DNA from 2 places in the Sorangium sp. So ce590 genome. Region 1 is predicted to be linked to the other one. Evidence: predicted binding sites of a transcription regulator. Region 1 holds the regulator's gene; the other holds the start of a gene.

What was found. The regulator HrcA, encoded in region 1, represses chaperone genes, less so after heat shock. The targets are predictions, from matches to a motif close to GNTAGCACTCNCCNNNGGNGAGTGCTANC.
Region 2: the regulator HrcA is predicted to act here: its motif matches at 5,737-5,765, upstream of groES (co-chaperone GroES).

Annotation. Positions count from the first base shown of each region.
Region 1 is NZ_CP150346.1:13,968-29,722, reverse strand. Features, by position in the region: gene nusG (transcription termination/antitermination protein NusG) at 1-841, shown strand, start outside; gene WMF28_RS00095 (ABC transporter ATP-binding protein) at 867-2,663, shown strand; gene WMF28_RS00090 (ABC transporter ATP-binding protein) at 2,693-4,609, shown strand; gene WMF28_RS00085 (hypothetical protein) at 4,606-5,118, opposite strand; gene hemB (porphobilinogen synthase) at 5,122-6,105, opposite strand; gene WMF28_RS00075 (DUF4339 domain-containing protein) at 6,280-6,651, opposite strand; gene cobA (uroporphyrinogen-III C-methyltransferase) at 6,795-8,453, shown strand; gene WMF28_RS00065 (ArnT family glycosyltransferase) at 8,778-11,492, opposite strand; gene WMF28_RS00060 (response regulator transcription factor) at 11,611-12,441, opposite strand; gene WMF28_RS00055 (RluA family pseudouridine synthase) at 12,627-13,700, shown strand; gene hrcA (heat-inducible transcriptional repressor HrcA) at 13,693-14,736, opposite strand; gene WMF28_RS00045 (hypothetical protein) at 15,041-15,755, shown strand, end outside.
Region 2 is NZ_CP150346.1:7,856,896-7,872,650, forward strand. Features, by position in the region: gene WMF28_RS29450 (AAA family ATPase) at 1-773, opposite strand, end outside; gene WMF28_RS29455 (hypothetical protein) at 853-2,790, opposite strand; gene WMF28_RS29460 (response regulator transcription factor) at 3,129-4,031, opposite strand; gene WMF28_RS29465 (hypothetical protein) at 4,150-4,815, opposite strand; gene WMF28_RS29470 (hypothetical protein) at 4,815-5,366, opposite strand; gene groES (co-chaperone GroES) at 5,873-6,163, shown strand; gene groL (chaperonin GroEL) at 6,197-7,825, shown strand; gene WMF28_RS29485 (GNAT family N-acetyltransferase) at 7,945-8,478, shown strand; gene WMF28_RS29490 (TrmH family RNA methyltransferase) at 8,567-9,094, opposite strand; gene WMF28_RS29495 (PDZ domain-containing protein) at 9,110-9,907, opposite strand; gene asnS (asparagine--tRNA ligase) at 10,011-11,351, shown strand; gene WMF28_RS29505 (class II glutamine amidotransferase) at 12,142-12,879, shown strand; gene WMF28_RS29510 (hypothetical protein) at 12,908-13,606, shown strand; gene WMF28_RS29515 (patatin-like phospholipase family protein) at 13,648-14,562, shown strand; gene WMF28_RS29520 (hypothetical protein) at 14,612-15,097, opposite strand; gene WMF28_RS29525 (beta-ketoacyl synthase N-terminal-like domain-containing protein) at 15,222-15,755, opposite strand, start outside.

The DNA of each region.
Region 1 (15,755 bases):
GCCCGACGCGATCGCCGAGATGCTCCGCCGCGCCGCCGACGGGCAGGTGCCGCTCTGGATCGGCTGGTCGGTCCCGCGCGAGACCGCGGTCGAGCACGCCGACATCCTCGACGAGCAGCTCGAGGACGCGCTCGTCGCGCTCACCCCCATCTACCGGCTCGTCGCCTGGTCGCGCGAGAACGACCGCATTGCGCTCGACCACAAGCTCGAGGGCATCGAGCAGGAGCGGGCGCGCGCCCACGCCGAGATCGAGGCCGAGAACGAGCGGTGGCGCTCCGAGCAGGCCCGGGCGCGCGAGCGATCGATGGAGCAGGCGCGGGCGCGCGGCGACGAGCGCGTCGAGGCCGCCCTCCCCGCCCGCCGGCCGACCCTGGCGACGCTGTTCAAGGCGGCGGCCGGCGCCGGTCGCGGAGGAGAGCCGCGGCCCTCGCCGAGGCACGGCGGAGAGGGCGGCTCCCCGGCCCGGCGAGCGCCGCACGGCGAGGCGGAGCAGCCGACGAAGGCCGAAGCTCCGCGGAAGCCGCCGGTCGAGCACGCGCCGCGGGCGCAGCGCGGCCCGTCCGGCGAGCCGGACGCCACGGCGAAGGCCACCCCGGAGCCCGCGAAGGGCGGCGTGCTCGAGAAGGGCAGCCGGGTGCGCGTGCGGCGGGGGCCCTTTGGCGACAAGATCGGTGTGGTGAGCGAGCTCGACGGGCGCGGAGGGGCGCGCGTCCTGCTCGGCCTGCTCTCGACGAGGCTCGATCTCGACGAGCTCGATCTCGTGGCCGATGCCCGAGATCGGCCTGCGCTCTCGACGTCGCACCGCAAGCCGCTCGCGCCGACGCCCCGCAAGGCGCGCTGAGCGTCGCCGCGCGGCACTCTCCTCAATGGTCAAACGCGATCCTTCAACCTACCCGGTCGGGCTCGCCGCCCAGTTCCGCCACAAACTCCCGTTCTACCTGGCCGGCGCGGCGCTGCTCGCGATGCAGCAGCTCCTCATGGCCAAGCGCGACTTCCTGGTCAAGGATGCCGTCGACGCCGCCGTGGGCCTCCAGTCGGACGAGGCCTCGCGGGCGGCGCTCATCATGCTCGCGGTGAGCGTGGGCGCCGCGGTCATGCGCGTCTTCTCGCGGGTCACCATCTTCACGGCGGGCCGCAACGTCGAGTACGAGCTCCGGGCGATCCTGCTCGCGCGCCTGCACAAGCTCGGGCCGGCCTTCTTCCGCAAGATGCCGACCGGCGAGATCATGAGCCGGGCGACGAACGACCTGACGCAGGTGCGCCTCCTCCTCGGCTTCGGCCTGCTGAACGTCGTCGGCTCGGTCTTCGCGTTCGCGAGCGCCCTGTACGTGATGCTGCACATCTCGAAGCGGCTCACGCTCGCGGCGCTCCTGACGATGCCCGCGCTGATGCTCGTCACCCGCTCGTTCTCGAGCAAGCTCTTCGTCCGCACCCGCGACAACCAGGAGGCGATCGGCGCCATGAGCGACCGCGTCCTCGCGAGCCTCGCGGGCGTCCGGGTGGTCCGCTCCTTCGCGCTCGAGGCGTCCGAGATGGCGGCGTTCACGAGCACGAACCAGGCCTACCTCGAGAAGAGCCTCACCCTCGCGAAGCTGCGCGGATCCATGGGGCCGCTCATGGGGGCCATCAGCTCGGTCGGCGTGCTCATCGTCTTCTGGTACGGCGGGCAGCTCGTGCTGGACAAGCAGATGACGAGGGGGGACTTCGTCTCCTTCTGGCTGGCGCTGCTGCGGCTCACGTGGCCGATGCTCGCCCTCGGCTTCGTCGCGGCGATCGTCCAGCGCGGTCGCGCCGGCTACGTGCGGCTCAAGGCGATCTTCGACGCCATCCCCGAGGTCGTGAGCGGCCCGACGCCGTCCCCCGAGGTCATCCGCGGCGCCCTCTCCGTCAAGGAGCTGACGTTCTCCCACGGCGCCAGGAAGGTGGTCGACGGGGTGAGCTTCGAGGTCGAAGCGGGCGGCTCGCTCGCCATCGTGGGGCGCACGGGCTCGGGCAAGAGCACCATCGCCACGCTGCTCGCCCGGCTCATGCCCACGCCGCGCGGCGCGGTGTTCCTGGACGGCATCGACATCTGCGATCTGCCCCTGGAGACCGTGCGCGCCAGCATCGGCTATGCGCAGCAGGACGCGTTCCTCTTCTCGACCACCGTGGCCCGCAACATCGGCTACTCGCTCGACGATCCGGACTCGCCCGCCTCGTCCGAGACCATCCGCGCCGCCGCGGCCGAGGCCGAGGTGCTGAACGAGATCCTCTCGCTGCCGGACGGCTTCGACACGGTGGTCGGGGAGCGGGGCGTGCAGCTGTCCGGCGGACAGCGCCAGCGCGTCGCGCTCGCGCGCGCGCTCGTGCGCGAGCCGAACATCCTCGTCCTCGACGATCCGCTCTCCGCCGTCGACGCGAAGACCGAGCAGGCGATCCTCGAGGCGATCGAGCGGCAGGCGGCGCGACGGACCGTCATCCTGATCACGCACAGGGTGGCGGCCGCGCGGCGGTGCGACGCGATCGTCGTGCTGGAGCAGGGCCAGGTCATCGAGCGCGGCACGCACGACGAGCTCGTCCGCGCGGGCGGGCTGTACGCTTCGTTCGCCGAGGAGCAGCAGCTCGAAGAGGATCTCGCGACCCTCGAGGCGTCGCCGTCCTCGCAGCCGGTGGGGCTCTCGTGACGCAACCGAGCCCCGGAGAAAGCGCGACGATGCGGTCGAAATCGAGCGGCCCCTCGGCCGCCGGAGAGGTGGGCGCGAGCCCGCGGCGGCCGGCGCAGGCGGCGGACAGGGGCCGCGGGGCGAAGAAGGCGAGCCGCACCGAGGACGTGCTGAGCCGCTTCCACGAGGAGGCGCAGCTCGGCGAGGCGTACGACGCGCGCATGCTGCTGCGGCTATGGCCGTTCGTTCGCCCGCAGAGCAAGCACCTCGCGCTCTCGCTGTCGCTGCTCATCGTCACCGCCCTGCTGGCGCTCATGCGCCCGCTCATCATGCGCGACGCGCTCGACGCCTTCGACTCGCCCGGCGGGCTCGATCGCCTCACGCGCAACGGCTTCCTGCTCACGGGCATCATGCTCGCGGAGCAGTCGCTCGCGTTCCCGCAGCTCTACCTGATGCAGCTCGCCGGCGCGCGCGCGATGGCCGACCTGCGCGTGCGCGTCTTCGGGTTCTTGCATACGAGGCGCCTCGGGTTCTTCGATCGCACGCCGGTCGGCCGGCTCGTCACGCGGGTGACGAACGACGTGGACGCGATCGGCGAGATGTTCGCGTCCGGCGCGCTCAACGCGTTCGGCGATCTGATCCGCCTCGCCGTCATCGTCGTGGTGATGGTGTCGCTCGACTGGCGCATGTCGTTGCTCGCCTTCGCGGCGGTGCCCCCCGTCGCCCTCGGCGTCAACTGGACGCGGCGCCGGATCCGCGACGCCTTCCGGGAGGTGCGGGCGAAGACGGCCAGGATGAACGCGTACCTCAACGAGCAGGTCTCCGGGATGGCCGTCGTGCAGGCCTACGCCAGGGAAGAGCGCTCGGCCGAGGAGTTCGACGAGATCAACGCGGCCTACCGCAGCGCGAACAACCGCTCCATCGTGCTCGACGCGACGCTCGACGCCGCCATCGAGATGGTCTCGAGCGTCTGCATCGCCGCGGTGCTCTGGTACGCCGGCGTGAAGAGCCTGAAGGAGGAGATCTCGTTCGGGACGCTGTTCGCCTTCGTCGCCTACATCGACATGTTCTTCGTCCCGATCCGCGATCTCTCGGCTCGGTACACGCTGCTGCAGTCAGCGATGGCCGGCGCGGAGCGCATCTTCGAGCTGCTCGACAACAAGGACGAGGACGCGACGGCGACGGCGAGCTGTAGCGGCGCGGCGAAGGCCGCGGACGAGGGCGTCGCGTTCGAGCTCGACAACGTCGTGTTCGGCTACAAGCCGGGCGCGCCCGTGCTGCGGCAGGTCTCGATGGCTGCGAGGAGCGGCGAGAAGGTCGCGCTGGTCGGCGCGACCGGCGCCGGCAAGAGCACCGTGGCGTCGCTGCTGCTCCGCCTCTACGACGTCGAGGAGGGCGCCGTGCGGGTCTTCGGCCGCGACGTGAGCGCGTACCCTCGCGACGAGCTGCGCCGCAAGTTCGCCGTCGTCCCCCAGGACGTGTTCCTGTTCCCCGGCACGGTGCTCACGAACATCGCGGCCGGCGACGCGACCCCGGATCGCGCGAAGGTGGTGAACGCGCTGAACCGCATCGGCGCGCTCGATCTCTTCGAGCGCCGCGAGGACGGCCTCGACGCCCCGGTGCTCGAGCGCGGCAGCAACTTCAGCGCTGGCGAGCGCCAGCTGATCGCCTTCGCCCGCGCCCTCTACCGCGATCCGCCGCTCCTCATCCTGGACGAGGCCACGGCCAACGTCGACAGCGACACCGAGGCGCGCCTGCAGCGCGCGCTCGAGGGCGCCATGGAGGGGCGCACGGCGCTGATCATCGCGCACCGCCTCTCGACGATCCGCGCCGTCGATCGCATCGTCGTCTTCCACAAGGGCTGCGTCGTCGAGCAGGGCACGCACGAGGATCTGCTCGCCGCAGGCGGCGTCTACAGCAAGCTGTACCGGCTCCAGTTCGCCCGGCAGGCGGTGGCGCAGGCCTAGGGTTCAGCGGGCTCCGGGTCGTCGCCGTAGCACTTGCCGGCGACGGCGCCTCCCGTCGCGCCCTCGTCAGCGCCGTCCGCGCCTCCGGCGACCACCCGCATCCAGTACTCGGAGCAGCTGTCGTTCATGACGATCAGGTGCTCGTCGTCCACGCAGGTCACCTCGGCCTGGTTGCCCGCCGCGTGCGCCAGCGTGCCGCCGCGCTTCGTGCCGTCGCTCTCGAACGACAGGTAGACCTGCCACCACCGCGGCCGCGCGCCGAGGCCGTGCTTGAGCGCGTACCGCATGCCGCCCGGAAAATAGAGGAGCTCGCCGTCCGGCGCCGACGTCTCGTAGACGCCCCCCTCGGGCGCGGCCTCGGTGAACTCGATGGGCGGGTTCGCGCTCTCGGACCGGTCGCACCGGCTCGGCGCGCACCCCGCCGCGAGCGCGGCCGACGCCCCCACCGCGCAGGCGGCGGCCCACCCCGAGCGCCGCGCAGCACCTCCGCCCGCGCCCTGGCTTCGCATGGATCAGCCGAGCCAGCGCGCGGCGTCGAGCGCGTGGTAGGTGAGGATGAAGTCGGCCCCGGCGCGCCGGATCGACGTGAGCAGCTCGAGCACCGCGCGCTTCTCTTCGATCATCCCGCGCTCCGCGGCCGCCTTGATCATCGCGTACTCGCCGCTGACGTTGTAGGCGCCGAGCGGCAGCGTCGTCGCCTCGCGCACGCGCGCGATGACGTCGAGGTACGCAAGCGCGGGCTTGACCATGAGCATGTCAGCCCCCTCCTCCTCATCGAGCGCCGCCTCGCGCAGACCCTCGCGCGCGTTCCCTGGGTCCATCTGGTAGCCCGCCCGGTCGCCGAACTTGGGCGCGCAGTCCGCCGCCTCGCGGAACGGCCCGTAGAAGCCGGACGCATACTTCACGGCGTAGGAGAGGATCGCCGTCCCCGCCAGCGACTCGGCGTCGAGCGCGCGCCGGATGGCGGCGACGCGGCCGTCCATCATGTCGCTCGGCGCGACAACGTCGGCCCCCGCCTTGGCGTGGACGAGCGCCGCCCGCGCGAGCACCTCCAGCGTCGCGTCGTTGTCGACGTCCACCGCGCCGGACGCGTCCTGCCGGAGCAGGCCGCAGTGGCCGTGATCTGTGTACTCGTCCACGCACACGTCGGTGATCACGAGGAGCTCCGGCACCGCCTCCTTCATCGCCTTCACGGCGCGCGGGACGGGGCCGTCCGCGTCGTACGCGCTCGATCCCGACGCGTCCTTGATGCGCGGGAGCCCGAACAGGATCGTCCCGCCGATGCCGAGCTCCTTGCAGAGCCGCGCCTGCGCCGCCGCGGCGCTCACGGGCAGCTGCGAGACGCCCGGCATCGTCCCGACCGGGCGAGGCGCGTCGAGCGCCTCGTTGAAGAAGAGGGGGAGGATGAAATCCCCCGGGTTGAGGGACGTCTCCCGCACCAGGGCGCGGAGGGCGGGCGAGCGGCGGAGCCGGCGCGGTCTCTTCGTGGGGAACACGGCGGCGGAGCATAGCAGCCCTTCGCCCGCGGGGACCGCTCCGGTCTCGCCGCGCGCGATCCGTGGATCGCCTGAGCGCAGGAATCGGCTAGTGTTCGCCCGAAACCGCCAGCATGAGACCGGCCATCCACTTCCCTTCTTCCGGCCGCGCCCGCCCCGCCGCGCCTAGATCGCTCAGCGCTGGGCCGCTCCGGGGCGCGCGCTCGAGCGCGCCGCCGGCCCGGAACGCGGCGGGGTCAGGGGCGTCTGCTGGGACGAGAGCGGGACCGTATCGTCGTCGTCCGCGTCCGAGACCTCGTCCGGCTGCTCCGCAGGCGTCTCCGCGGCGGCGACCGTGACCATTGCAATGTCGGACAGCGGGCACCACACGGTCCAGGTTTCATTGCGGACGAAGCTATCGAGCGGGACGATTCCGCTCTCGATGCCGCGCGCGAGCTGGTCGAGCTTGACGGGCCCGACAGATCGCTCGCCGTTGGTGACGTACCATCGGTCCGGAAAGCCGCGCTCTGAGCTCCGCAGCTCCTCGAACAGTTTCACAGATCTCATCGAATGGACTCCAGAAACCGTCGGACGTTGAATCGAACGGGTGCGATTCTATACCATTAACGCACCGAGTCAACCTGACTACAGAATCGCTATGACAATCAACGTCTGCCATGAATGAACGAGAGAACGACGGGAGTTTGACGATGGTTCCCAGGCGTGACGACCCCTCGGAGGGAGGCCACGGCGTGGCGGCCCTGCGGGCCGCGGGCGGGGGGCCGGCCGCGGCCAGGCCGGGCGTCGTGTACCTCGTCGGCGCGGGCCCGGGGGACCCGGGGCTCTTCACGCTGCGCGGCGCAGAACTCCTCGCCACGGCCGACGTCGTGCTGCACGACGAGCTCGTCCACCCCGCGCTGCTGGACGGCGTCCGGGAGGGCGCCGAGGTGCGCTCGGTCGGCAAGCGCGGTGGCGATCGGGTGGTGAAGGACGCGAAGCAGGCGGAGATCGACGCGGAGCTCGTCGCGCTCGGGCTCGCCGGCCGCAGCGTGGTGCGCCTGAAGGGCGGCGATCCGTTCCTCTTCGGGCGCGGCTCGGAGGAGGCGGAGGCGCTCGCGCGGGCCGGGGTGCCGTTCGAGGTGGTGCCGGGCGTCTGCTCTCCGCTCGGCGCGACGGCCTACGCCGGCATCTCGCTGACGCACCGGAACATCGCCTCCAGCGTGATGATCGTCAGCGGCGTCACCCGAGCGGGCAGAGCGTTCGACTGGAGCGAGCTCGCCTCGGTCCGCGGGACCATCTGCGTCCTGATGGGCATGCAGGCGCTCGATGCGGTGGTCGCGGGGCTGATAGGGCCGGGGCGGCGCGATCCCGCGACGCCGGCGGCGGCCATCCAGTGGGGCACGCGGGCCGACCAGCGCGTCGTCTCGAGCCGCCTCGACGAGCTGCCCCGCCGCGTCAGGGAGGCGGGGCTCCAGAGCCCCGCGGTCATCGTCGTCGGCGCCGTCACCGGCCTGCGCGACGCGCTGCGCTGGTTCGACCGGAAGCCGCTGTTCGGCAAGCGGGTCCTCGTGACCCGGCCGCGTCACCAGGCGCGCTCGACGTCGCGTCTCATCCGCCTCCACGGCGGCGAGGCGGTCGAGCTCGCGACAATCGAGATCCACCCGCCCCCCCACCCCGCGCGGGTCACCGAGGCGGTCCGCGGGCTCTCCGGGTACCACGCCGTCGTCTTCACGAGCGAGAACGGGGTGGCCTGCTTCTTCGAGGAGCTGGAGCGGCTCGGCCTGGACGCGCGCGCCTTCGGCTCGGCCCGCCTCGCCGCGGTCGGGGTCGGGACGGCCGCCGCGCTCGCCGCGCGCGGCGTCCGCGCCGACATCGTCCCGAAGGAGTTCCGCGGCGAGGAGCTCGCGCAGGCCATCCTCGCCGATCCCGCGCTGGCCGAGCGCAGGGCGGCGCGCCCCCCGGTCCGCGTCCTCCTCGCGCGCGCGCTCGTCGCCCGCGAAGTGCTCCCCGAGGGCCTCCGCGCCGCCGGCTGCGAGGTTGACGTGGTGCCCGTCTACGAGACCCGCCCCGCGTCGAGCGAGCGCCGCGAGGAGCTGCTCCGGGCGCTCTCGGCGGGCAAGATCGACGTCGTGCTGCTCACGTCGAGCAGCACCGTCGATAGCCTCTGCGATCTCCTCGGCGAGGGCGCCGCAGCGCGCCTCGACCGCGTGCTCCTCGCGAGCATCGGCCCGATCACGACCACGACCGCCGAGAAGCGGGGGCTCCGGGTCGGCGTGACCGCCGAGGTGAGCACCACAGCAGGTCTCCTGGACGCGCTGGATCGACATTTCGCTGCGTTGCAAGCTGCCCCAACAAGCGCCGACAACTGAGGCGCTTGTCGCACGATGTGCGGCGAGCTCCACGGCGCAAAAAAAGCGTCGCAGCGGACCTGGGGGGGAGGTCTCCGCCGCGACGCTCGAGCTCACAGAGAGCACGATGCGTGCCTGCACCTTCCTGGAGTGAATTCAGGTACTTAGGACGTCGGAACCGGAGCTCCCTTGCGCTCCTGCGCTCCCCTCGCGACAGAGGTGCAAGGAATTTCCCGATGCAGCAGTACCGTTGAACATCTACAAGCGCCGTCTTCAGGTCGGAGCAGGCACACAGCGTCACAGCCGGACGGCGCCGGTGAGATAAACGCCTTCAGGCGCGCCCGATCACTCGAATGTTGCTCGAACCACGAGGAACTTGTTGTTGAGCTCGATGGACGTGAGCCGCTCGAAGATGCGGGGATTGCCGAGCTCGTTCGACAGGGAGCTGATGCGCCCATGCTCGGTGGCGAAGTAGAAGGTCTTCACGCCCTTCTTCTTCTGCTCATTGATGTAGTCCTGAAACTTCTTTCCGCTCGACACGAAGACCGCCAGCTTGTTGCCAGCATAGAAGTTCTCGCCCTTCCAGTTCATCTGGTAGGCGACGAGCGGCCCTGGGATTTCCTGGCTCGAGCGCATGTAGGCGAGCAATGTCTCGCGCTGCCCCCAGTGGGGCGATGTCCGCACGAAGTACACGTCGAGCCCCCACGCCGTGAACGCGACAGCGAGCGAGACGAGCGCGTAGAGGACGAGGCGGCGCCAGCGCGCGACCATGAGCAAGAAGCACAGGCCGGCCGCGGCGGCGGTGAAGGCCCAGAGGGTCGCGGAGAAATCGAGCGACTGCGGCCAGGGGCGCTTGTAGTTGTACGTGAACAGGTGCAGCAGCCTGGCCTGGCTCGCCTGCCCCTCACGCGCCATCGCGAGATCGCGCCCGACGAAGAAGACCAGGAGCGCAGCGCCGATCGCGACGGCGCCGAGCATCGCGCGCTCGTAGCTGACCGTCGAGGGCGAGCGCGCCGGCGCGGAGGCGCTGCCCGAGCGCGGCGCGAGCCCGCCCGCGCCGCGCTCCAGCCGCAGCATGTCGTCGAGCAGGATCCCCGTGAGCATCGCGGCCGGCGGGACGGCCGGCAGGATGTAGTGGTGGAACTTCGTCAGCATCAGCGAGAAGAGCGCGAAGCCGAAGATGAACCACATCGCCAGGAACACCGAGGCGTCGCTCTGGCGGGCCTCGGCCGAGCCGGGCTCCCCCGGGGGTCCCCCCTCGCGCCGCCGGAGCCACCACACGAGCGAGGCGGGCACGAGCCCCGTCCACGGGAACATCGCGTAGCCGAGCTGCCACACGTAGTAGCGGAAGCTCACGTCGTCGCCCTCGTTCGTGTCGTGCACGTGGGTGAAGGCGCGCTTGAACATGTCGTGGAACAGGAGCCTGTCGGTGAACGGCTGGCCGTGCCGCGCGTACATCGCGACGAACCAGGGCAGCGCGACGCACGCGAGCACGAGCAGCCCGACAGGGATCTCCATCTTGAGCAGGTCGCGGTACCGGCGCGAGACGACGACGTAACCGAGCGCGCAGAGCACCGGGAGCCCGAAGCCGGCCGGCCCCTTGGCCATCGTGGAGAGGGCGGCGAAGAACCACGCCGCGAGGAAGAGGAGCCGCTGCACGCGCCGCTCGCCCCAGCTGGCGTACAGGACGATCGCGAGCGTCTGCGCCCAGATGATCGCCTGGAGCACCGGCTGCAGGCCGGGGAGCACGGGCAGCACCGACCGGCAGGCCTCGTTGCCGGGCAGCCCGCAGTTGCCCGGCGAGCCGGAGCTGAAGACGTCGCCGTGGAGGCGCAGGCCGAAGGGCGCCGCGTGGATCTCGACGTGACGCGAGAGCAGGTAGAGGATCTGCGGCAGCGCGCAGGCGACGATCGCCCCGAGCACGAGGTGGTAGACCGAGAGGCCCACCTTGAGCACGCCGAGCTCGACCTCGTAGACGCGCGCCTCCTCCGCCTCGTCGGTGTGGATGCCGAGCAGGAGGAGCGCCATGGCCGCGGCCATCGTCGCGACGAAGGGCATGTCGGTCATGGTCTGGTGGGAGACCATGAACCACTGCGGCATCGTGGTGAGGACGACCCCCGCGAGCAGCCCCGCGCGGCGGCCGAAGATCCGCGCGATGGCCTTGTAGAGGAGGTAAACGGCGACGAGCGTGAGCGCGAAGATGGGCAGCCGGACCGCCCATTCGGGCCACGGTGTTCGCCCCTCGGCGACCGCCGAGAGCATCTCTCCCGATCGGTAGCGGACGCCGAAGGCCGCCATCGCGAGCGCCTGCATCCAGAAGTCGAGCACCGGCTTCGACCAGAACCAGCCGTCCTGCGCCCACCAGAGGGAGATCCAGTCGTTCCTGGCCAGGATCTCGCGCGCGACCTCGCCGTAGTGCGTCTCCCACGGGTCGGTGAGCGAGTGGCTCCCGAGCATGGGCAGGTAGAGCAGCGTGACGAGGGAGACGAGCCAGAAGCCATGCCGCCGGATCAGGGGGCGCGGGGCGCCCGCCTCGTCGACGCGGCAGGGGCCGAGGCGCTCGCCGAGCCGGAACACGCCGACCACAGCCGTGAGGAACGCGGCAGGGACGGCGACGGCGGACGCCGCCAGCGAGAGCAGCGTGGGCGCGCCGTCCCGCGAGAGGGAGCTCGGCGAGAGGTAGCCCGCCACGCTGAGCGTGATGAGAACGAAGAACGCGACGAGCCCGCCCCCGAGCAGCGCGAGCGGACCGAGGAGGTCGCGGATCCCGACGCGCGCGGCGACGCGCTCGGGCGGGTCGTCGAACGTGCCGAGCAAATCGAGCAGGCCGAGCGCCGCGACGGCGATCCCGAGCGCGCCGAGCGGGACCCCCCAGCGAAGCTGAGGCGCGAGCGCCATCACGACGAACGCGAGGAGGGCGCCCACGGCGGACACAGCAGCGCCGCGCCAGCGGAGCGGGTTGCCCTGTGGCACGAGGCGCACCTCGTCGGCTTCGAGCGCGTCCGTCTCGTCGCCGGCATCCGCGGGCGCACCGCTGCTCTTGTCGTGCGTGTCGTTCATGGCTGCGCCGAACGCGGAACGAGGCGCGGCCCTGACGTAGCAACTCCACGTCGCCGGGCAAAGCAGCGGTCGCGCATGCTCCCGCGCAGCGCGGCCGCGCGGCGGCCGCGGCGCGCGGCTACTTCGTCAGGCGCGCGATCTCTTCCTTGATGATCGTCTCGGCGAGGACGGGCACGACCTCCCAGACGACGCGCTCCACGACGTCGCGGGAAAGCGCCATCACGGCCTCCACCTGCTCGGGCGTGAGCCCGAGGCCCTCGAGCTTGCTCGCCATCTGGCCGTTGACCTGGACCGCGGCGGTGGCCGCCACCGCCGCGGGCCCGGACGCCGTCTTCGGCACGCCGGACACCGGCGTCGGCGAGAACGCCATCGTCGTCGTGACCGGCACGCTCCCCGCACCGCCCGGCGCCGTCTTGACCGAGGCCTGGGCCGGCGCGGCGCTGGTGGCGGGCGCGTTCGGCGTGTAGATGAGGGTCTTCGCGCGCTGGAGCGGGCTCGCCGCGGCGGCGGGCTGCGCCGCGGCGGGCGTGCGCGCGGGCGCAGGCGTCGCCGCCGCAGGAGCCGCGGCGGCGGGCTTCGCCTCGCCGCGCGACGCCAGCAGCTTCTTGACCTTGTCGATCATCTGCTGGGTGTCGAACGGCTTGTCCATGTGGTCGTCGGCTTGCGCGCTCGAGCCCTTCGCGGGATCGAACGGGTTCTGCTTGGACGACAGGATCAGGACGGGCGTCGCCGGTGAGGCCTGCTTGATCGCCTTGCACAGCTCGTAGCCATTCTTCGGCTCGAGCGTGATGTCGGCGATCACCAGGTCGGGTTTATCGCTCTTGAGCTTCTGCAGCGCAGCGTCGGCGCTGCTCGCCGTCACGACGCGGAAATCCTGACCCGCAAAGGTGATTTCGAGCACTTTGCGCATGGTCACGCTGTCGTCTACGGCGAGAAGGGTGCTGGCCACGAACGGGTCTCCTCTCAGATGGCGAGAAAGCGATGACGGCTCCGATATCTTCGGCCCCGGTCGCGCGATGTGTCAACATTCGCGGTGTCTTTCGCCTCGCGAGCCCCGCGGATGTGCGTTTTCCGCGCCGGTAGAGCCCGGCCCCACGCCGGTGGGCGGAGCCGAGGCGCCCTCAACGAGCTCTCATGCGCCCGCTCCGACCCGCCGCTCCCGCTCCGCCGCCCCAGATCCAGGACGCCGAACCGCTCGGCGCCGACTCGACCGCCCCGGTCCGGCCCCCACAGGATGGCCGCTGGACGGTGCCGGCAGAGCTGGATCGGAGGCCTCTCGACGGGGCCGTCCGGGTGCTGGCCTCGGTCTCGTGGTCCGACGCGCGCCGGCTGATCGAGACCGGCAAGGTGCTGGTCGGGAACGCGGTGGCGACGAGCGCCCGGCGGCGGGTGCTCCGCGGGGAGCCGATCGAGGTCCGCCTGCACGCGCCGCGGCCCGAGACGGTGCGGCGGCGCAAGCTCGAGAGCGAGCTCGTTGTCTACGCGGACGCGAGCGTCGTGGTGGTGAACAAGCCCGCCGGGGTGAGCACCATCCCTTACGGCGACGAGGACCCCGCGGAGCAGGCCTCGACGCTCGACGCGCTCGTGCGGGAGGTGCTGGCCCGGCGCGACCGTCTGCGCGGACGGGCCCCGCTCGGCGTGGTGCAGCGCCTCGACAAGGGGACGAGCGGGGTGCTCGTCTTCGCGCGGACGCTCGCCGCGAAGAAGCACCTCGCGCAGCAGCTCCGCGTCCGCTCGATGCACCGGCAGTACCTGGCGCTCGCGCACGGCGCCGTCCCGCGCGGCACCCACCGCAGCTACCTCATCGAGGATCGGGGCGACGGGCTGCGCGGCTCGGCGAGGGGGGGACGGCGCGAGGGGCAGCTCGCGGTGACACACGTGGAGCCGATCGAGACGCTCCCGGGGCCGCAGGACGGGACCGGCGCCGCGGGCGTGACGCTGGTCGCCTGCCGCCTCGAGACGGGGCGCACGCACCAGATCCGCATCCACCTCGCCGAGGCCGGGCACCCGCTCGTCGGCGAGACGGTCTACGTGCGGGACTACCGCGGGCCGAGGATCCCCGCCCCGCGGCTGATGCTCCACGCGGCCGAGCTCGGCTTCGATCACCCTGCAGACGACCGGCCGATGCGGTTCCAGGCGCCGCCGCCCCCCGACTTCGACGAGGTGCTCGAGCGGCTCCGCGAGGCGCGCCGGAAGGGCGCTACTTGACCTTGCCGCGCGCCTCGCTCATGGCCGCGGCGGTGGCGTCGACGAGCGGCATCACCTTCGCGTAGTCCATCCGCGTCGGGCCGAGCACGCCCACGGTCCCTGCGACGCGCCCGTTCTCCATGTACGGCGCGGCGACGAGGCTGAGCTGCCCGCCGCCGAGATCGCCCGCCTCGCTGCCCACGAAGACGGTGACCTCGCCCGCGCCGGCGGCGAGGGTGCGGTCGAGCAGATCGACGAGCTCCTCGCGCTCCTCGAGCGCCCTCATCAGCTTCCTGAGCCGGTCGACGTCGGCGTACTCGGGCAGATCGATCAGGCGGTTCTGCCCCTCGATGACGACCTGGCTCCGCCGCGTCACGTCGGCCGTCGCCTTGCTGCCGAGCTCGAAGGCGCGGCGCCTCAGCGCGTCGATCTGGAGGCGCTCATCGGCGAGGCGGCGGGCGAAGAGGTCCCGGATCTCGCCCAGCGTGCGCCCCTCGATGACGTCGGCGAGCAGGTTGTGGATCCGGTTGAGCTCCCCTTCGTTGATCGACTCGCCGATCGAGAGGAAGCGGTTCTCGACCGAGCCGTCGGCGAAGACGAGCACGGCGAGCAGCTGCCCGGGCTTCGTCGGGATGAAGCGCAGCTGGGAGAGGGCGCGGATCTCCGCCCGCGGCGCAGCGACGACCGCCGCGGCGCCGGACAGCTCCGAGAGGTAACGCCCCGTCTCGCGGAGCGGATCGCTCGCCACCGTGTAGATCTCGGTGAACCTGGCGCTGAGCTCGGCCTGCTGCTCGGGGGAGAGCGACCGGAGCTCGACGAGCGCGTCGATGAACAACCGGAGCGCGCGGTCGGTCGGGATCCTCCCAGCAGAGGTGTGCGGCTGGTGGAGGTAGCCGGCCTCCTCGAGGTCCGCGAGCACGTTGCGGATCGAGGCAGCCGAGAGATCGAGCCCGTACTTCCGCGCAAGCGTCCTGCTGCCTACGGGGTCGCCTGTCGCGATGAACTCGGTGACCGCTGCGAAAAGGATCTTTCGAGCGCGATTGGAAAAATCTCCCATGTCAACTGCAGGCGGCGCATGCGTGCGCTGCTGTGGCTACCTGGCCCAGGGACCGCCCGGACCGGGAAGCCGTGCGGGCCGGGCCTTCGCTCCCATACATCAAGAGGCGCGAGCGGGCGCCGGGCCCACGGATGCGCATGCGAGCTATTTTGAGGCGATCGCACGGCCCGGTCAAATGGCGCGGTAGGATGGGCGCCGCCGCCGCGCGCAATTCCGCGGCGCCCCGCTCACCGGCGGGCGCCTCCAGCTTTCCGCCTCCTCCAGCGGGCGCTTCGCCTGCCCGCGCGAGGCCGACCCCGCAACGATGCCGTCCGTACGTCACGCCGCCACCGCCGCCGCGCTCGCCCTCGCGCTCGGCCCGCTCGCCGCCGCGCCGAGCGCGCAGGGCAAGCCGAAGGTGCGGTTCCATCAGGACTGGGCGAAGCACCCGTCGGCGCGCTACGCGGCCCTGAGCGCGGAGCAGTGCCGCGCGGCGCTCGCGCGGCGGAAGATCGCGTTCGAGCCGGTGCCGCGCGCGCCGGGCGTGCTCGCGCCGGTGCGGCTGATGCAGGGGGTCGGCGGGGTCCTCTACCGGACGGCGCTGCCGACCCACCGGCGCGCGGACAACCCGAACGACGTCTTCGACTGCCGCCTCGCGCTCGCGCTCTCGGACTTCAGCCGGATCCTGCGCGTGCACGACATCGTCGAGGTGCTGATGTTCTCGGCCTGGCGACCTCCGTCGAGGATGTGGCCCGAGGGCAAGCTGGCCCCGAGGCACCCGGGCGGGCTCGCCATCGACCCCTACCGGTTCGTCAAGGAGCGCGTGGGCGACGGGCTCGCGGAGGAGTGGCTCGACGTCGAGCGCGACTTCGTCGGCAGGCGCGGCGCGCCGGTGTGCGGCGAGGGCGCCAGGGCGACCGGGAAGCCCAGGGCGGCCGGCAGGGGTGCGAGCGGCAGCCCTCCGGCGGACACGACGGCGCGAGAGCTGCGCTCCATCGTGTGCGAGGCCGCGGATCAGCACATCTTCACGTCGATCCTCA
Region 2 (15,755 bases), 3.9 Mb from region 1:
TTCACCTCGTCGAGGCTGTCTCCCTCGGTGGGGTGGGTGGCCTGCAGGAGCCGCACCGCGTAGTCCTGCACGTGCTTCGCCACGGGCACCTCGCGGACGAGCCGCTGCATCGCGACAATCCGCTCCCTGTCGAGGACCGGGCGCACCGCGACCGCGTCGGTCCCGGTGGTCCGCTCGAGGATCGAGTTCAGCTCGTCGCGGCTCGGGAACGGCACGTGCAGCTTGAAGAAGAACCGATCGAGCTGCGCCTCGGGCAGCGGGTACGTCCCCTCGCTCTCGAGGGGGTTCTGCGTCGCCAGGACGAAGAACGGCTCCTCCAGCGTGTAGCTCTGCCGCGAGACCGTGACCCGGTGCTCCTGCATGGCCTCGAGGAGCGCGCTCTGCGTCTTCGGCGTCGCCCGGTTGATCTCGTCGGCGAGGACGATGTTCGCGAAGATCGGCCCCTTGCGGAACGAGAACGACCGCTGCCCGCCCGCGCTCTCATCGATGACCGTGGTGCCGATGATGTCGGCGGGCATCATGTCGGGCGTGAACTGGATGCGTGAGAACTGGAGCTCGAGCGCCTCGGCCATGGTGCGGACGAGCATCGTCTTGCCGAGCCCCGGTACGCCCTCGAGCAGCGCGTGCGAGCCTGCGAGCATGCACGTGAGCACCCCATCGACCACCTCGCGGTTGCCGACGATGACCTTCCCCACCTCCTCGCGCAGCCCTCCGATGCTCGCGCGGAACTCGTCCACCTCGGCCCGCGCTGCTTCCTTCGTCTTCTCGGCCATAGCTTCCTGCTTCGCGCCCGCTGTCGCGGAGCGCCGCTAGTCTAGAGAGGCGCGGTCGCGCTCGAGCCGCCGGCTCGACTCACTCGCGCGGCCTGATGAGCTGGAAATACCGGTTCACGTAGAACCGGTATCCATCAGGGATCTGGTCCTTGTTGATCTGCTGCTCCGCGACCGTGTGATAGTCCGTGAAGACCTTCTTGTAGCCGGTCCCCTTGAAGCCCCGCTCGGCGGCGCTGAGGATCACTTCGCTGTTCGACGGCCCCTGCTGCGTGTCGAGCCCCTGCGCCTGGACGTCCTGGGTCCCCATCTTCGGGTCCGTGCGCTTGCCCGCGACCTCGCCGCCGCGGCTGGAGCCGGCGCCGTCGCCCCCGGGCTGATTGCCCCCGTTGCTGTTGCCCTGGCCGCTCCCCTGCCCGTCCTGTCCCTGCCCCTGCCCGCCGGGCATCAGGATCTTCTTGCCGCCGGGCCCGATCACCAGCTCCTGGCCCTTGCCCTGACCGCCCTTGCCCTGACCGCCCTGGCCTTGCTGACCGTCCTGGCCTTCCTGCTCGCCGTTGCCCTGCCCCTGCTGGCCCTGCCCCTGCTGCTCCTCGCCGCTGCCCTGGTTGCCGCGCGCGCGCTTGCCGAAGCGGAGCATCCTCGCCATCCGCTGCTTGCCGCCCTGCCCTTGCTGGCGCACGAGCTCCCGGAGCTCTTCGAGCCGCTGGCGCAGCTCTTCCTTCTCCTGCTCGGACATCTCCTCCTGCTGCATCCGGTTGATGTCCTCGGCGGCCTGCTCGAGATCGTCCGCTGACATCCCGAGATCGCGCATCAGATCCTCGGCGGCCTTGGCGAGCTCCCGGTCGAGCCGGTCGAGCTGGCGCCCGGTCCGCTCCTTTTGCTCGGCCTCGCGGTCGAGCCGCTCCAGCTCGCGCTCCTTCTTCTTGAGCAGCCGCTCCTCTTCGGACTTCTGCTGCTCGTTCGCGGAGGCCTTCTGCTTCTGCTTGAGGAGCTGCTCGCGCACCTCGGCCCGCTTCTCGTTGATCGCGGCGAGGGCCTCCTTGCGGCGCGAGGCCGCCTCGGCGAGCGCCTTGCGCAGCCGCTCGATCTCGGCCTTGTTGAACTTCTGCTTCTTGTCGCGGAGCTTCTCGGCGAGCTCCTTCAGGTCCTTCTTCGCCTTCTCGAGGTCCTTCTTCTCGAGGGACTCCCCCACGCCCTTCGCCAGGTCGCTCTTTTTGAGATCGATCCCGGTCTCCTTCAGCGCCTCTTCGAGCGCCTTCAGGTCGGCCTCGGCGCCCTTGAGGAGCTCGCGCTCGAGCGCCTCCATGCGGCGGAACGCCTCGGTCCGATCGAGGCGCTTGTTGGCGATGTCCTCGATGAGCTGGTTGAACCGCTCGACCGCGGACTTCATTTCCGGGCTCTGGTCCTGCCGGTCGAGCGCCTTCGCCGCGTCCTTGAAGAGCTCGAGGTCGTCGGGCGACATCGCGAGCGCGTCGATGGTCTGCGCGACAGGCGCTTGCTTCCGCGGGGTGCGCACCTCGAGCAGCGCCACCGCCAGCACGCCGAGGCCCACCGCGGCCGAGGTCCAGAGCTCGCGCGGGAACGCGAGCGGCGCGGCGCCAGCGGGGCGCAGCGTTGCCGCGTGCTCGCAGGCGTCGTCGATCGCCGCCTCCATCAAGGGGGTCCGCTGCGCCGCGGGCAGCGTCTCGAAGGCGAGGGCGTTGGTCAGCCGGTCGTGGAGACCGTGGTGCCGGTCGAGGGCGATCGTGCCGGCGCGGGGAGGCAGGCGGCGCAGCATCGCCAGCGCGAGGGCGACCAGCACGAGCAACCCCGCGCCGAGCAGGATCTGCCGCGCGCGCGGCTCGCTCAGGTGCGCGGGGAGCGCCTTGTGGACCGCGAGCGTCCCGGCTGCGAGCGCGAGCGCGAGGGTCAGCGCGGTCGGCAGAGCGCGCAGCGCGCGCCCGAACCGGAGCCTCAGCTCGACGGCGAGCGCGGCGCTGCGGATGCGGTCGAGATGCTTCGTGCGAGAGTCGCTCACGGTGCTCAGCGCTCCGGGCGCCCCCCGCGGGGGCCCTCGAGGAGGAAACGTCGCAGCATTGTACCCGCTGACGGGTCATGCGCCCGAAAGTTCCTGGGAGGCTGCGCGCGACGCGTGAAGAGCATGACGCGCGGCGAACCCCGATCATTCCCGCGCAGGGCAGCCTCTGCGCTCAGCGGACTTCCGGCATCGATCGCGCTCCGGAGAGTGCGTGAGGGCTCTCCCTCCGATTTCCGACCGGATGGATCCCCTGCGCCCAGGCGCCAGCAGCGCGAACGCGTGCGTTCTATTGGGAATGACGTGACCGGGCGCGCGCGCGGCGCGGGCCCCAGGGTGGCTTACTTCGCCGTCTTCTTCTTCTTGGGTGCCGCCTTCGTGGCGGCTGTCTTCTTCGCCGCGGCCGGCTTCTTCGCCGCGGCCTTCTTGGACGCCGCTTGCCTCGCGGCCGGCTTCTTCGCCGCGGCCTTCTTGGACGCCGCTTGCCTCGCGGCCGGCCTCTTCGCCGCCGGCTTCTTCGCCGCGGCCTTCTTGGACGCCGGCTTCTTCGCCGCCGCCTTCTTCGCCGCCGCCTTCTTCGCCGCCGGCCTCTTCGCCGCGGCCTTCTTCGCCGCCGGCCTCTTCGCCGCGGCCTTCTTGGACGCCTGCTTCTTCGCCCCCGCCTTCTTGGACGCCGGCTTCTTCGCCGCCGCCTTGGTCGTCGCAGCGCCGTTCGCCGCCGGCTGCTTCGCCCCGGTCGCGCGCACTGCGGACGGTTGCTGCGCGCGCGGCGCCTCCGCCTCGCGCTCCTCGCCTGCTGCGCTCGGCTGGACCTTGCAGCCGTTCGCTTCGGGCAGCTGCTTCGCGTAACGCGCGAGCGTCTCGCGCACCCGCGCATCGAGATCCGCGAAGTCGAACGGCTTGTTCAACCAGGCGTCCGCGGCGAAGAGCGGCGACGTCATCTCGTTCAGGTTCTCGCCGATCCCGGTGAGCATGATGACGCCGGTGCTCGCGAACGGCCGGCCGTCGGACGTGTCGCTCTTCAGCCGCTTGCAGATTTCCCAGCCGCTCATGCCGGGCATCATCACGTCGAGGATCACCAGGTCCGGCTGGTGCTCGCGCGCGAGGTCCCAGGCCGAATCGCCCTCGGAGGCCTCGATCACCGAGAACCCCAGGTTCCTCAGGTGACGCGCAACGAGGCTCAACATCGCCGGTTCGTCTTCGGCCACCAGCACACGGGGCGGCATCATGCTCGCGGAAGGCATCTTGGATGCGGATGAGAGTACGTGCGCGCGAACCGGTCAAGAGAGAACGAGCCCGCGGCCGCGACGGGCGCTCGGAGGCGTCCCCCAAGGACGACCCCGAGCGCCGGCGAGGACGCGATCAAGCGGCTCGCGCGAGGGCTATCTTTTCCGTCTGCCCCGCCGCGTAGAAGCGTCGGAGCGCGGCGAACAGCTCGGCGTGCCGGCCGCGGCGGGCAAACTCGGCCTCCAGCCGGCCCGCGAACCGCGCCGCCAGATCGTTCGCGATCCGGTAGCGATCGCCGGTCTCCGTGCCCGGGGGATCCATGAACGTGACGCGCTCGAACAGGTGGGCGCGGATCCGCGCGGCGCGCTCGGGCTCGAAGCACGCGGGCCCCGGTGGAGCGACCTCGCGGCGGCGCCGGAGCGGCGGGCCCGGAGGCTCCACCTCCTCGGCCAGACCGCCGTGGACGAGCAGCACGTACTTGTCCACCTCGGCCTGGAGCTCGAGCTCGAGCTGGGTCGTCGGGAGCTCCCTGCGCGCCCGCTCGGCCACATAGATGAAGTGGCTCACCCCCTCGACGATCTGGCAGATCTCGTCGAACGTCCCCTCTCGCCCCCGCGTGATCGCGCGGCGAGGCAGGTGCAGCGCCACCTCGATGTCCCCGTCCGCGTGCCGGATCAGCAGCGCTTCGCGCGCGCTGCCGTCCGTAGGCCGGATGAAATCGTCGACGGCGGGCGCGTCGTCGAGCGCGTAGGTGCGCGCGAGGTGCTGCTGGATCCGACCGGGGAAGGTCGCGCCCGGCATCAGTTGAGCCCGCCCGTCCCACGGCCCGGCACGATCCCACGCGCCCCGAGCTCCTCGGCGAGGCGGCTGGAGCCGGTGCGGACCCAGCGCTCGTACAGCCGGAGCACCGAGCGCTCGTCCCGAGCACCGGACGCGAGCGTACCGTCGGCCACATCGTTCAAGACGCTCACGAAGCGCTCGAACTTCTCGGCCATCTCCGAAAGAACATCCGGGCCCTGGCCGACGCGCGCGTTGAGGCGCAGCATAGCGGCGGCATGGTGGTAGGCGGTCGACCCGACCCCGACCACATAGCCGCGATCGACGCCCTTGAGCTCTATGTGGCCGCCGAAGAAGCCGACCACGTAGAGAACGCCGTCGCCGAGGTTGCGCAGCCGGCGGAAGCGCTCGGCTCCGGAGGCCTCCAGGGCATCGCGCAGGAGAAAGGTCAGGGGCTGGTTGAAGGCGGACTCGGCGTGCTCGTCCGGGTGAGCGAAAGCACAAAGCAGACCGACCAGGTAACTCGACGCCGCCTCGGTCGCGGCGACGTTCCGAACTCGGAGCGCCTCGTCCACAACCTCTCGAAAGTAGCGGGTCATGCTCGGGGACACAGAGATCGCTTGGCTCACGGGGGCACCTCACCTGCGCGGGCGCCCTGGATACCGACGTAACCCGGGCCACCGCGCGCTCAGGCCAACCAGACACGTCCTGTCGGCCTCCATCGGGCTGGAGACCGTGAGGGCGTCGCGTCACGCTGCTGCCGCATTTCCGCCCTCATAGGCTCACTTTAGCCGATGGCCCTGAGCGAGCCCAGCCTCACGCCCCGGACCTTTCCTTGGGATCTTCAGGGTTTACAGCCACCCCGGCGCCTGGCTGCTAGCCCGAAAAGTGCCGGACTGGCCCGCGCTTGACACCCCGGAGAGGGTGGCTATCTTCCGCGCGCTCGCTAGCACTCTCCTGAGGTGAGTGCTAGCAAAGTGCCCAGACTGCAATCGTATGGGACCTTGCGGCAGCTCAGGCGGGCTGTCTGGGTCCTGCCGTCTCGAGGGACGCGGCCGCTCGTCCCCGGAGGATTCGCAAGATGAAGATTCGACCGCTCCAGGACCGCGTGATCGTTCAGCGCGTGAAGGAAGAAGAGAAGACCAAAGGGGGTCTCTACATCCCGGACACGGCGAAGGAGAAGCCGATCGAGGGCACGGTCATCGCCGTCGGCAACGGCAAGGTCGGCGAGGACGGTACCGTGCGGAAGCTCGACGTCAAGGAGGGTGATCGCATCCTCTTCGGCAAGTACTCGGGCACCGAGGTGAAGATCGACGGCGAGGAGCACCTCATCCTCCGCGAGGACGACATCCTCGGCGTGATCGAGAAGTGACGCGGGCGACAGCAGGAACTTAGGAGAGACACCATGGCAGCCAAAGAAATCATCTACAACGAGTCCGCCCGCAGCATGATCCTCGCGGGCGTCAACGCCCTCGCCGACGCGGTCAAGGTCACCCTCGGCCCGAAGGGGCGCAACGTCGTCATCGAGAAGAGCTTCGGCTCGCCGACGGTCACCAAGGACGGCGTCACGGTCGCCAAGGAGATCGAGCTCGAGAACCGCTTCGAGAACATGGGCGCCCAGATGGTCCGCGAGGTCGCCTCGAAGACGAGCGACATCGCCGGCGACGGGACGACCACCGCGACCGTGCTCGCCCAGGCGATCTACCGCGAGGGCTCCAAGCTCGTCGCGGCCGGCCACAACCCGATGGAGATCAAGCGCGGCATCGACAAGGCGGTCGAGGCGATCGTGGCGCACCTCCACAGCACGGCCAAGCAGACGAGGGACGCGAAGGAGATCGCCCAGGTCGGCACGATCAGCGCGAACGGCGACGAGACGATCGGCAAGCTCCTCGCCGACGCCATGGAGAAGGTCGGCAAGGAGGGCGTGATCACGGTCGAGGAGGCCAAGAGCGCCGACACGACGCTCGACGTGGTCGAGGGCATGCAGTTCGACCGCGGCTACCTCTCGCCGTACTTCGTGACCGACCCCGAGGCCATGAAGGCGAACCTCGAGGACGCCTACATCCTCATCTCGGAGAAGAAGATCTCCAACATGAAGGACCTGCTCCCCGTGCTCGAGGCGATCGCCAAGAGCCAGAAGCAGCTCCTCATCATCGCCGAGGACGTCGAGGGCGAGGCGCTCGCGACCCTCGTCGTGAACAAGCTCCGCGGCACGCTGCACTGCGCGGCCGTGAAGGCGCCGGGCTTCGGCGATCGCCGCAAGGAGATGCTGAAGGACATCGCGACCCTGACGGACGGTCAGGTGATCGCGGAGGAGCTCGGCCTCAAGCTCGAGAACGTCACGATCAGCGATCTCGGCCGCGCCAAGACGGTCATCATCGACAAGGACAACACCACGATCGTCGGCGGCCAGGGCAAGAAGGACAAGATCAAGGCCCGGCAGCAGGAGATCCGCGCCCAGATCGAGAACACCACGAGCGACTACGACCGCGAGAAGCTCCAGGAGCGGCTCGCGAAGCTCGTGGGCGGCGTCGCGGTGGTCAAGGTCGGCGCTGCGACCGAGACCGAGATGAAGGAGAAGAAGGCCCGCGTCGAGGACGCGCTCCACGCGACCCGCGCGGCCGTCGAGGAGGGCATCGTCCCGGGCGGCGGCGTCGCGCTCATCCGCGCGCAGAGCTCGCTCGAGAAGATCCAGGTCAACGACGAGCAGCGGTTCGGCGTGAACATCATCCGCCGCGCCATCGAGGAGCCCCTCCGCCAGATCTCGGCCAACGCCGGCGAGGAGGGCTCGATCGTCGTGCAGAAGGTGCGCGAGGGCAAGGACTCGTTCGGCTACAACGCGGCGTCGGGCACCTACGGCAACCTGCTCGAGATGGGCGTCATCGATCCGGTCAAGGTCGTCCGGTCGGCGCTCCAGAACGCGGCCAGCGTCGCCAGCCTGATGCTCACCACGGAGGCGCTCATCGCCGAGCGGCCGAAGGACGAGAAGGCGGCGGCCGGCGGGGCCCACGCGGGCCACGGCCACGACTTCTGATCGCGGCGCGGGCAGCTAGCCCCGCGGGCGAGGGCCGGCTTCCTCCTGGGGAAGTCGGCCCTTCGCCATTTCGACTTCCGGCAGGCCGCGACGCGTGATCTGATCCGCGCAGGTTCGCGATGAGCACCCTGACTACCGAGCGCCTAGATCTGACCCCGGTCTCGCTGCCCCTGCTCGAGGCGGTCATCCGCGGAGATCGCCTCGAGGCTGAGGCGATCTCGGGGGCGCGCTTCCCCGACGCCTGGCCCGGGCGCGCGCTCGTCGAGCGCGCCTTCAGCTCACCCCTCGACCGGCTGCGCGAGGATCCGGACGCCTTCCTGTGGGGCACGCGGCTGATGGTGACGCGCGGGCAAGAAGAGCGCGTCGTCGTGGGCAGCGTGGTGCTGAACGGCCGGCCCGACGCGACCGGCACGGTGGAGATCGGCTACGGCGTCGAGGGCAGGTCCCAGGGACAGGGCTACGCGACCGAGGGGTCGCGCGCCGTCCTGCGCTGGACGCTGCAGCAGGCGAGCGTGAGGCGCGTGATCGCCACCACGCCGGCCTGGCACCGCGCGTCGCTCCGGGTGATCGAGAAGCTCGGGATGCGCCCCGCCGGGACGCTCGATCACGACCTCCTCGGCGAGCTCCTCGTCTTCGAGCGCTTCCGCGAGTAGCGGCCCCTCGCCCCGCGCGGACACCGCGCGGCGGCGCGGCTCAGCCACCCGCGGCTCAGCCACCCGCGGCTCAGCCGCCCGGCGCGGCTCAGCCGCCGGCGCGGCTCACGCCGCCGCGCGGGTCGCGCCGCCGCGCCCACTCGCACAGGGTCATGCCTGCGGCGATCGCCACCGGGTACGAGTGGTTGATCCCGTACATGGGGATCGCGATCACGTCCTCGCACGCGTCGAGCAGCACCGGCGGCAGCCCGTCGTCCTCGCTGCCGAAGAGGAAGACGAGCCCGTGGGGCAACGGCGCCTCCCAGAGGGTCCGCCGCGCGTGATCGCGCTCGACGCCGATGAGGGGGCGGCCGCGCGCCGCCTCGAGGAAGGTCGCCTCGTCGGGGCACTCGACGAGGGTCTCGTACTTCTGCATGCCCATCGAGGCGCGCTCGTAATAGGGCTCGGTCCCGATCAGGAAGATCTCCCGCACCAGGAAGGAGTGCGCGACGCGGATGATGGCGCCGATGTTGAACGGGTTCTTCGCGCGGCAGACGGCGATCGAGAAGTCATTCCGCAGGGGGGCGAGCTCTTCGCGGATCTCCCGGGTGGTGAGCCCGAACGGCGGGATCTTCACGGTGCGCTGGCTCCTTTACTCGCCGGCAGAGAAGCGATCGAACAGGGGATAGATGGGCCCCTCGTGGACCCTGAGCCGCTCGGTCGCGCCTGTTGTGTGCTTGACCAGGAGCACGAGCCCGGCGCGCGGCGCGGCGTCGAACACGCCCCGGATCGCGGCGACCGACAGGCGCCGCACGGGCCGCCCCGCGATCTCGAGCACCTCGTCGCCCTTGCGGAGCCCGGCGCGCTCGGCGGGCCCCCCCTCCACGGTCCGCGAGATGAACGCGGAGCCCGAGTGCAGCTCGTACCAGAAGCCGAGGCCGAGCTTGGCGTGGGCCGGCTCGAACGCCAGCGTGAGCCAGCCGCCCCCGTCGAGCTCGACCTCGATCTCCGCGGCGGCGCGCTGCGCATCGGTCGGCCGGCCGATGTCGCGCACCCCGATCGGCGTGTCGAAGAGCGCGTCCGACTCCCAGACCTCCACGCGGAGCCGATCCTCGGGCGAGATATGGAAATTTCCGCTGGGACCGCCGGGCCACGTCGGGTCCAGGGTGTCCGCTTGCACCTTGGTCCGAAAGATCTCCTCGCCGTTGAGCAGGACGCGGACATAGGGGTCGGGGAGGCCGCCCGCCTCTGGATCCCAGGCTCGACCGTCCCGCGTGCGCTCTGGAATCCTGGCCTGGACGATCCGGAGCCACCGCACGTCCTCAGGCGGCGGAGGATGCAGCTCCTGCCCTGGAGGGGGCTCGTGGAGCCGGGTCGCGAGCTCCGGGTAGAGGAACGAGCAGCCACCTGCGGCGAGCAGGATGCTCCCTGCGGCGAGCAGCTTGGACAACGCAAGCGCACAGAGCGCGCGACGCTTTTGGAAGGCCACGATGGCGCCATTTTTGGCCGGTGCCGGCGTCAGCCGCAACTAAACCGTGCTATTTCGGGCCCCCATGCAGGACTCGCCCGTCATCGCTACCAGCGACCTCAGCGAGCACGTCGACAGCAGGGTCGTGCTCCGCGGATGGCTCTACAACAAGCGCTCAAGCGGCAAGCTCCACTTCCTCGAGCTCCGCGACGGCTTCGGCACCGTCCAGTGCGTGATGGCGAAGAGCGACGTCGGCGACGAGGTCTTCGCGGCGGCGGACAGGGTGACCCAGGAGAGCGTGATCGAGGTCACGGGTCAGGTGAAGGCGCACCCGAAGCGCGCCGGGGTGGTCGAGGTCGTCGCGTCCGGCTTCCGCCTGCTCGGCCCCACCACGGGCGAGTACCCCATCTCCCCGAAGGAGCACGGGACCGATTTCCTCATGGATCACCGCCACCTCTGGCTGCGATCGAGGCGGCAGCACGCGATCTTGCGCGTGCGTCACACCATCATCCAGGCCATCCGCGACTTCTTCGACGGGCGAGGGTTCACGCTTGTCGACGCGCCCATCTTCACGCCGAACGCCTGCGAGGGGACGAGCACGCTCTTCCAGACCGACTACCACGGCGACAAGGCGTACCTCACCCAGTCGGGGCAGCTCTACATGGAGGCAGCGGCGGCCGCGTTCGGGAAAGCGTACTGCTTTGGCCCCACGTTCCGCGCGGAGAAGTCGAAGACCCGCCGCCATCTGGCCGAGTTCTGGATGGTCGAGCCCGAGGTCGCGTTCATGGACCTCGAGGGGGATATGGACCTCGCGGAAGACTTCCTCTGCTTCATCGTCGAGCGCGTCCTCGAGCGGCGCCGGCCCGAGCTCTCCGTGCTCGAGCGCGACGTCACGAAGCTCGAGTCCGTCAAGAAGCCGTTCCCGCGCATTCGTTACGACGAGGCCGTCGCCCTCCTGAACGAGGCGCGCGTGGAGAAACGTAAGACAGCGGCAGAGTCTGAAATTCCAGACTTTCCCTGGGGCGAGGATCTCGGCGGCGAGGACGAGACGATCATCTCCAGCCGGTATGATCGCCCCGTCATGATCCACCGTTATCCGGCCCAGGTGAAAGCCTTCTACATGAAGCGCGATCCGACGGACAGCCGGCTCGCCCTCTGCGTCGATGTCCTGGCCCCCGAGGGCTATGGTGAGGTGATCGGGGGCGGGCAGCGCGAGGACGATCTCGCCACACTCGAGCGGGCAATCGAGACGCATCAGCTGCCCCCCGAGGCGTTCAGCTGGTACCTGGATCTGCGCCGGTATGGCACCTTCCCGCATGCGGGCTTCGGGCTGGGTGTCGAGCGGAGCGTCGCCTGGATCTGCGGCCTGCCCCACGTGCGCGAGACAATCCCGTTCCCGCGTATGCTGAATCGGCTCTCGCCTTAGTGCCGCGCGTCAGAGCTCCTGACCGTATGTCTGGCCGCCGCCCTGCCGCCCCTCGCGCGCCGCCCGGGGCTGCTCCTCGGGTCCTGGCCGCGCGCTCCGCTCCGAAGGCCGCGCATGCACAGCTGCCGCTGCGCAGCGGCCCGCGGTGCAGCAGCCGCCTGTGCCGGCCGCACGTCGCGCGGCCAGAGCGAGCTACCGGCGGGGCGGCCGAGCGCTGCTGGACGCGCGCCACGGCGCGATGCGCCACGGCCTCGACGCGATGAGCCGACGCGTAGAGCAGAGCAGACGAGGCTAGCCGCTCGCGGGGGAAGGAGCGGCAGCGGGAAGGAGCGGCACGGGGAAGGAGCGGCAGCGGGAAGGAGCGGCACGGGGAAGGAGCGGCAGGTAGGAGCGCGCCGTGCGAGGAGCGTGAGTAAGAGGTAACGCGACCGGCACCGGCGGCACCGGCACAATGAGAACGAGCGGCGGGCAGTGTGGTCAAGCCGTGCCCGCGACCAGCGTCGCCGCCGGGGATCCGTTTTTGCTCCGCTTGCACGGCGACTCTGTCGTATCAAGAAAGCATAGGGCGCAACCCGCGACCCACGCTCACTCGGCCGACCGACGGAGCCACCCCTGCTTGCAGATGAGGGAGCGCTCTACCGGCGAGCCGGACCCTGCCCCCGCCCCCGGCCCAACTCGCGAGGACAAAGCTATGGCTCGTCTCGTCGGCTTTATCGGTAACCGTCCGGATCTCGGCGCGCGTGCGATCGAGCTTGAAGACCGTGCCCTCACGGTTCGGCGAAAGGAGGGCGTGATCCCTGGCTGGGGCGTCGGCTTCTACCAGGGAGGAGAGATTCTCCTCAAGCGCCGGCCGATCGACGATCGACCCGAGATCAGCCTGGTCGACATGACCAAGGATGTGCGCGCCGACATCCTCGTGGCGCATGTCCGGGCTGCGACGGTCGGCAGCCTGCGCACCGAGAACACGCACCCGTTCCGCTACCGGCAGTGGCTGTTCGCCCACACGGGCACGGTCGAAGGGTTCGCCCGACTGCGGAGCCAGCTGAGCGACTCGCTGCCGCAGTTTCTCCAGCGCGACGTCCGCGGCGAGACGGACAGCGAGATCCTCTTCCACCTGTTCCTGTCGTTCCTCCACGACAGCGGCCAGCTTGATCGGCCCAACGTGGACGCGGCGAGCGCGCGGGCGGCCCTCCGGTCCTCCGTATCGCTCGTCGATCGGCTCTGCGCGGAGGAAGGGGCCGGACCGAGCGCGATGAACATCGTGGTCACGAACCCGGAGTACCTGCTCGCGGCCCACGGCGGCACGCCGATGGCGTACCGCATCTACCAGGGCAGCGACGACATGGAGCGGCTCCTGAGCGACGGCGGCCTCGGCCGGATGCGCATGCCCGATTACGCCGCGAGCCGGTTGACGCTCGTCGCGTCGGACTTCGACGACGACCAGGCCCCCGCGGGGTGGACCGACGTCGGCGAGCGTGCGATCGTGACGTTCACGCGCGCCGATGCTCCAGCGATCGAGCCGATCTGACCGCCCCCATGGCCCGCAGGGGGCCGGGGTGCATGCATGGCCGGCCGGCGTCTCCGACGCCTCGCAAGCGCCGCCGGCGCTCCCTTCGCTGCTCATCGCCGTGCTCATCGGCTCATCCCTCCTGGGGTGCGGATTCGGAGGAACGGCCGCGTTTCCCGCCGCTTCCGAGCTCCCCGACGAGCGTCGCCGCCCGGACGGCGTGGCGATCGATCCGGCGAGCGCTCCACCGGAACCCGCGAACCAGGCAGACGCCAGCGACAGCGTCGTGACCCTCCGGACGCCGCTCGGCGTCGGCCTGGCGCTGGACGTCGTGGCCGAGTTCTTCAAGCGGATCATCGCCGAGGACAGCGAGGCCCTGGGCGAGCTGCTGACGCGCGATGCCCTCGCGATCCACACCGGCTCCAGCGGATCGGGGCAGCCGCCGAGCGCCGGGCTCTGGTGGGAGCAGCGGTTCCGGCGGCTCGAGTATGGAAAGCTCGCCGGAGAGCCGGTCTACCGGGAATCGGAGCTCCAGATCTTCCGGGCGGAGGACGTGCTCGCGACGCCGCAACACCCAGCGATCCAGCCCGAGACGCTCGACGACCAGGACATCGTGATCCGCGTGCCGATCATGACGGCTCGGATCGCGGCGGATCGGCTGCTCGGCGACGAGCTCGTGGTCTGGCTGCGGCGAGACGGACCGAGATTCAAGATCTATCGGCTGCTCGAGGATTTCCAGTTACAGTAGGCTTTGCGCTTGTGCCACATCTCCGACAAGATCAGGGCTCGATGAGCCGCCTCAAGATCGCGTTCGTTGGCTCCGGGGGGGCAGCGCGAGGTCTGGCGCACCTCGGCGTGCTGAAGGCTTGCGAGGAGCTCGGGATCCATCCAGAGATCTACGTGGGCGCGGGGGCTGGCGCGCTGGTCAGCGCGACGTACGGGCAGGACATCCCGCTCGATGTGCTGCTCGACGCCTACCGCCTCCCGTGGAGACGGCGTCACCGCGGACCTCGCCTCCACGTGTCGAGCTTCTTCGGAGCGCCCGCGCTGCGCGATCTGCTCGACCCGGGGTACCTCTGCTCGGGGGTGTTCTCGATCGATCGGCTCGAGCGCTACGTGCGCCGGACGCTGCCGATCAACGACTTCCGGCAGCTGCCGCACGCGGTCTACGTGACGGCGGTCGACGTGGACAGCGCCAAGCGCGTCGTGTTCGGCCCGGGCTATGACGAGGCCACGCCGATCAGCCAGGCGGTGGCCGCGAGCTGCTGCGTGCCCGGCCTGTTCCGGCCCTATCGCATCAATGGCCGCTATCACCTGAGCGGCGAGGTGATCCGGACGCTCTCCGCCGACGTGGCCGTGAACGCTGGCGCGAACATCGTGATCATCTCCAACATCTACCGCCCCGAGGAGCGCGACGAGTCGCAGCGCTCGATCGCGAGGAGCGGCGCGCCCGGCGTCGTCCGGCAGTCGCTCAGCATCCTCCTGGCCGAGAAGGAGCGCCGCGGCGTCGAGCTCCTCTCGAAGCTCTACCCGAACGTCACCTTCCTCGACGTGGCGCCCGCGATCGGCCGATACAGCTACATGAACCGGTTCGCCGCGAAGCCGCTCGTCCTGCGCGGCTACCGCACGGCGCTCCGCGTGCTCGCCGCCGCGAAGGAGAAGGGCGTCTTCGATGCCCCCTCATCGAAGAGCGCGCTGAACTAGCTCCGCCCCCTGCGTCGCTCGACGGCGCCGCAGGGCAGCGGCCGAGCGGCTACATCCCCGCGACGATGCGAAACTCGTCCTGGTGCTCCACCAGCTCGAGGCGGTTGTCGTCCACCTTGCGGCGCCACTCTTCGCCCTTGCGACCCGGGATGCGGTAGCTGGCGCTGAAGGTGTAGTCGACGAAGATGAGGTCATCCTCCCTGAGGACGCGCCGGTAGCGGATCTCGTAGCGGATGGCGCGCGCCTCCTGGAACTTGCCGGTGAGGTACTCGCGCAGGCCGGCGTAATCGAGGTCGTCCGCCGCGTCGATGTTGCCGCCGTCCTCGTAGTACTTGGGCGAGGCGAGCTGGAGCAGCGCACCGACGTTCTTGCTCTCCACCGCGTTGCGGTACTTCTCGCAGAACGAGATGATCTTGCGGTTCTCGTCGTTGTCCTCGACGTCCGTGTTCGGGATGTAGTGGGTCGCGCAGCCGGCGAGGACGGTCGAAGCGACGACGAGGAACGAGGCGACAGCTTTTGTTTGGCGGCAGAGCATACGCGGGCAGGACAACGCTCAGGGGAAGTGGCTGATTCCAGCCGGGGGACCTTGCCAGATCGAGGTGCAGATCGGCAAGCGAAGCGATCAGGACCACGGCGGATGACACGGACGGGCGTACCCGCTACCCGTGCTCATCGAGCCAGCGGAGGAGGGCGAGATGACCGACCGGCCCCTCGTGGTCGACAGGGAGGTCGAGCTCGACCTGGCGCAGGCGCCCGGCATCGCCGGATGCCGCCTGCCCGGCGTCGCCGGGAGCCGCCTGGAGGAGGAGCGCGACGGCGCCGCAGGCGAGCGCGCGGTGCTGCGCGCCGGTGAGGCCGAGCAGCTCGCGCGCGACCGGCCCCGCGTCGTCGGCCGCGACGACGACCATGCGATCGGCGTCGGAGGACGCGACGAGCTCTGCCGCGGCGCGGAGCGCCTCCAGCGCGCCGCCGAGCCCGGCGCCGACCGCGAAGCTCGGCCCGGTGAGCTGGTACGCGATGGCGCACTCGCCCGCGATCGCGTTCGGCGACGTGGCGGGAAAGAGGCGCGGCTCGACAAAACGGGCGCCGCGCGCGCGACGGCGGGCGTCGTAGACATCGTTTGTGTCGATCGTCGCGAGCGCATGGCCCGCGACGATGCCGGCGCCCCGCAACGAGTCGGCGCCGACGACGCC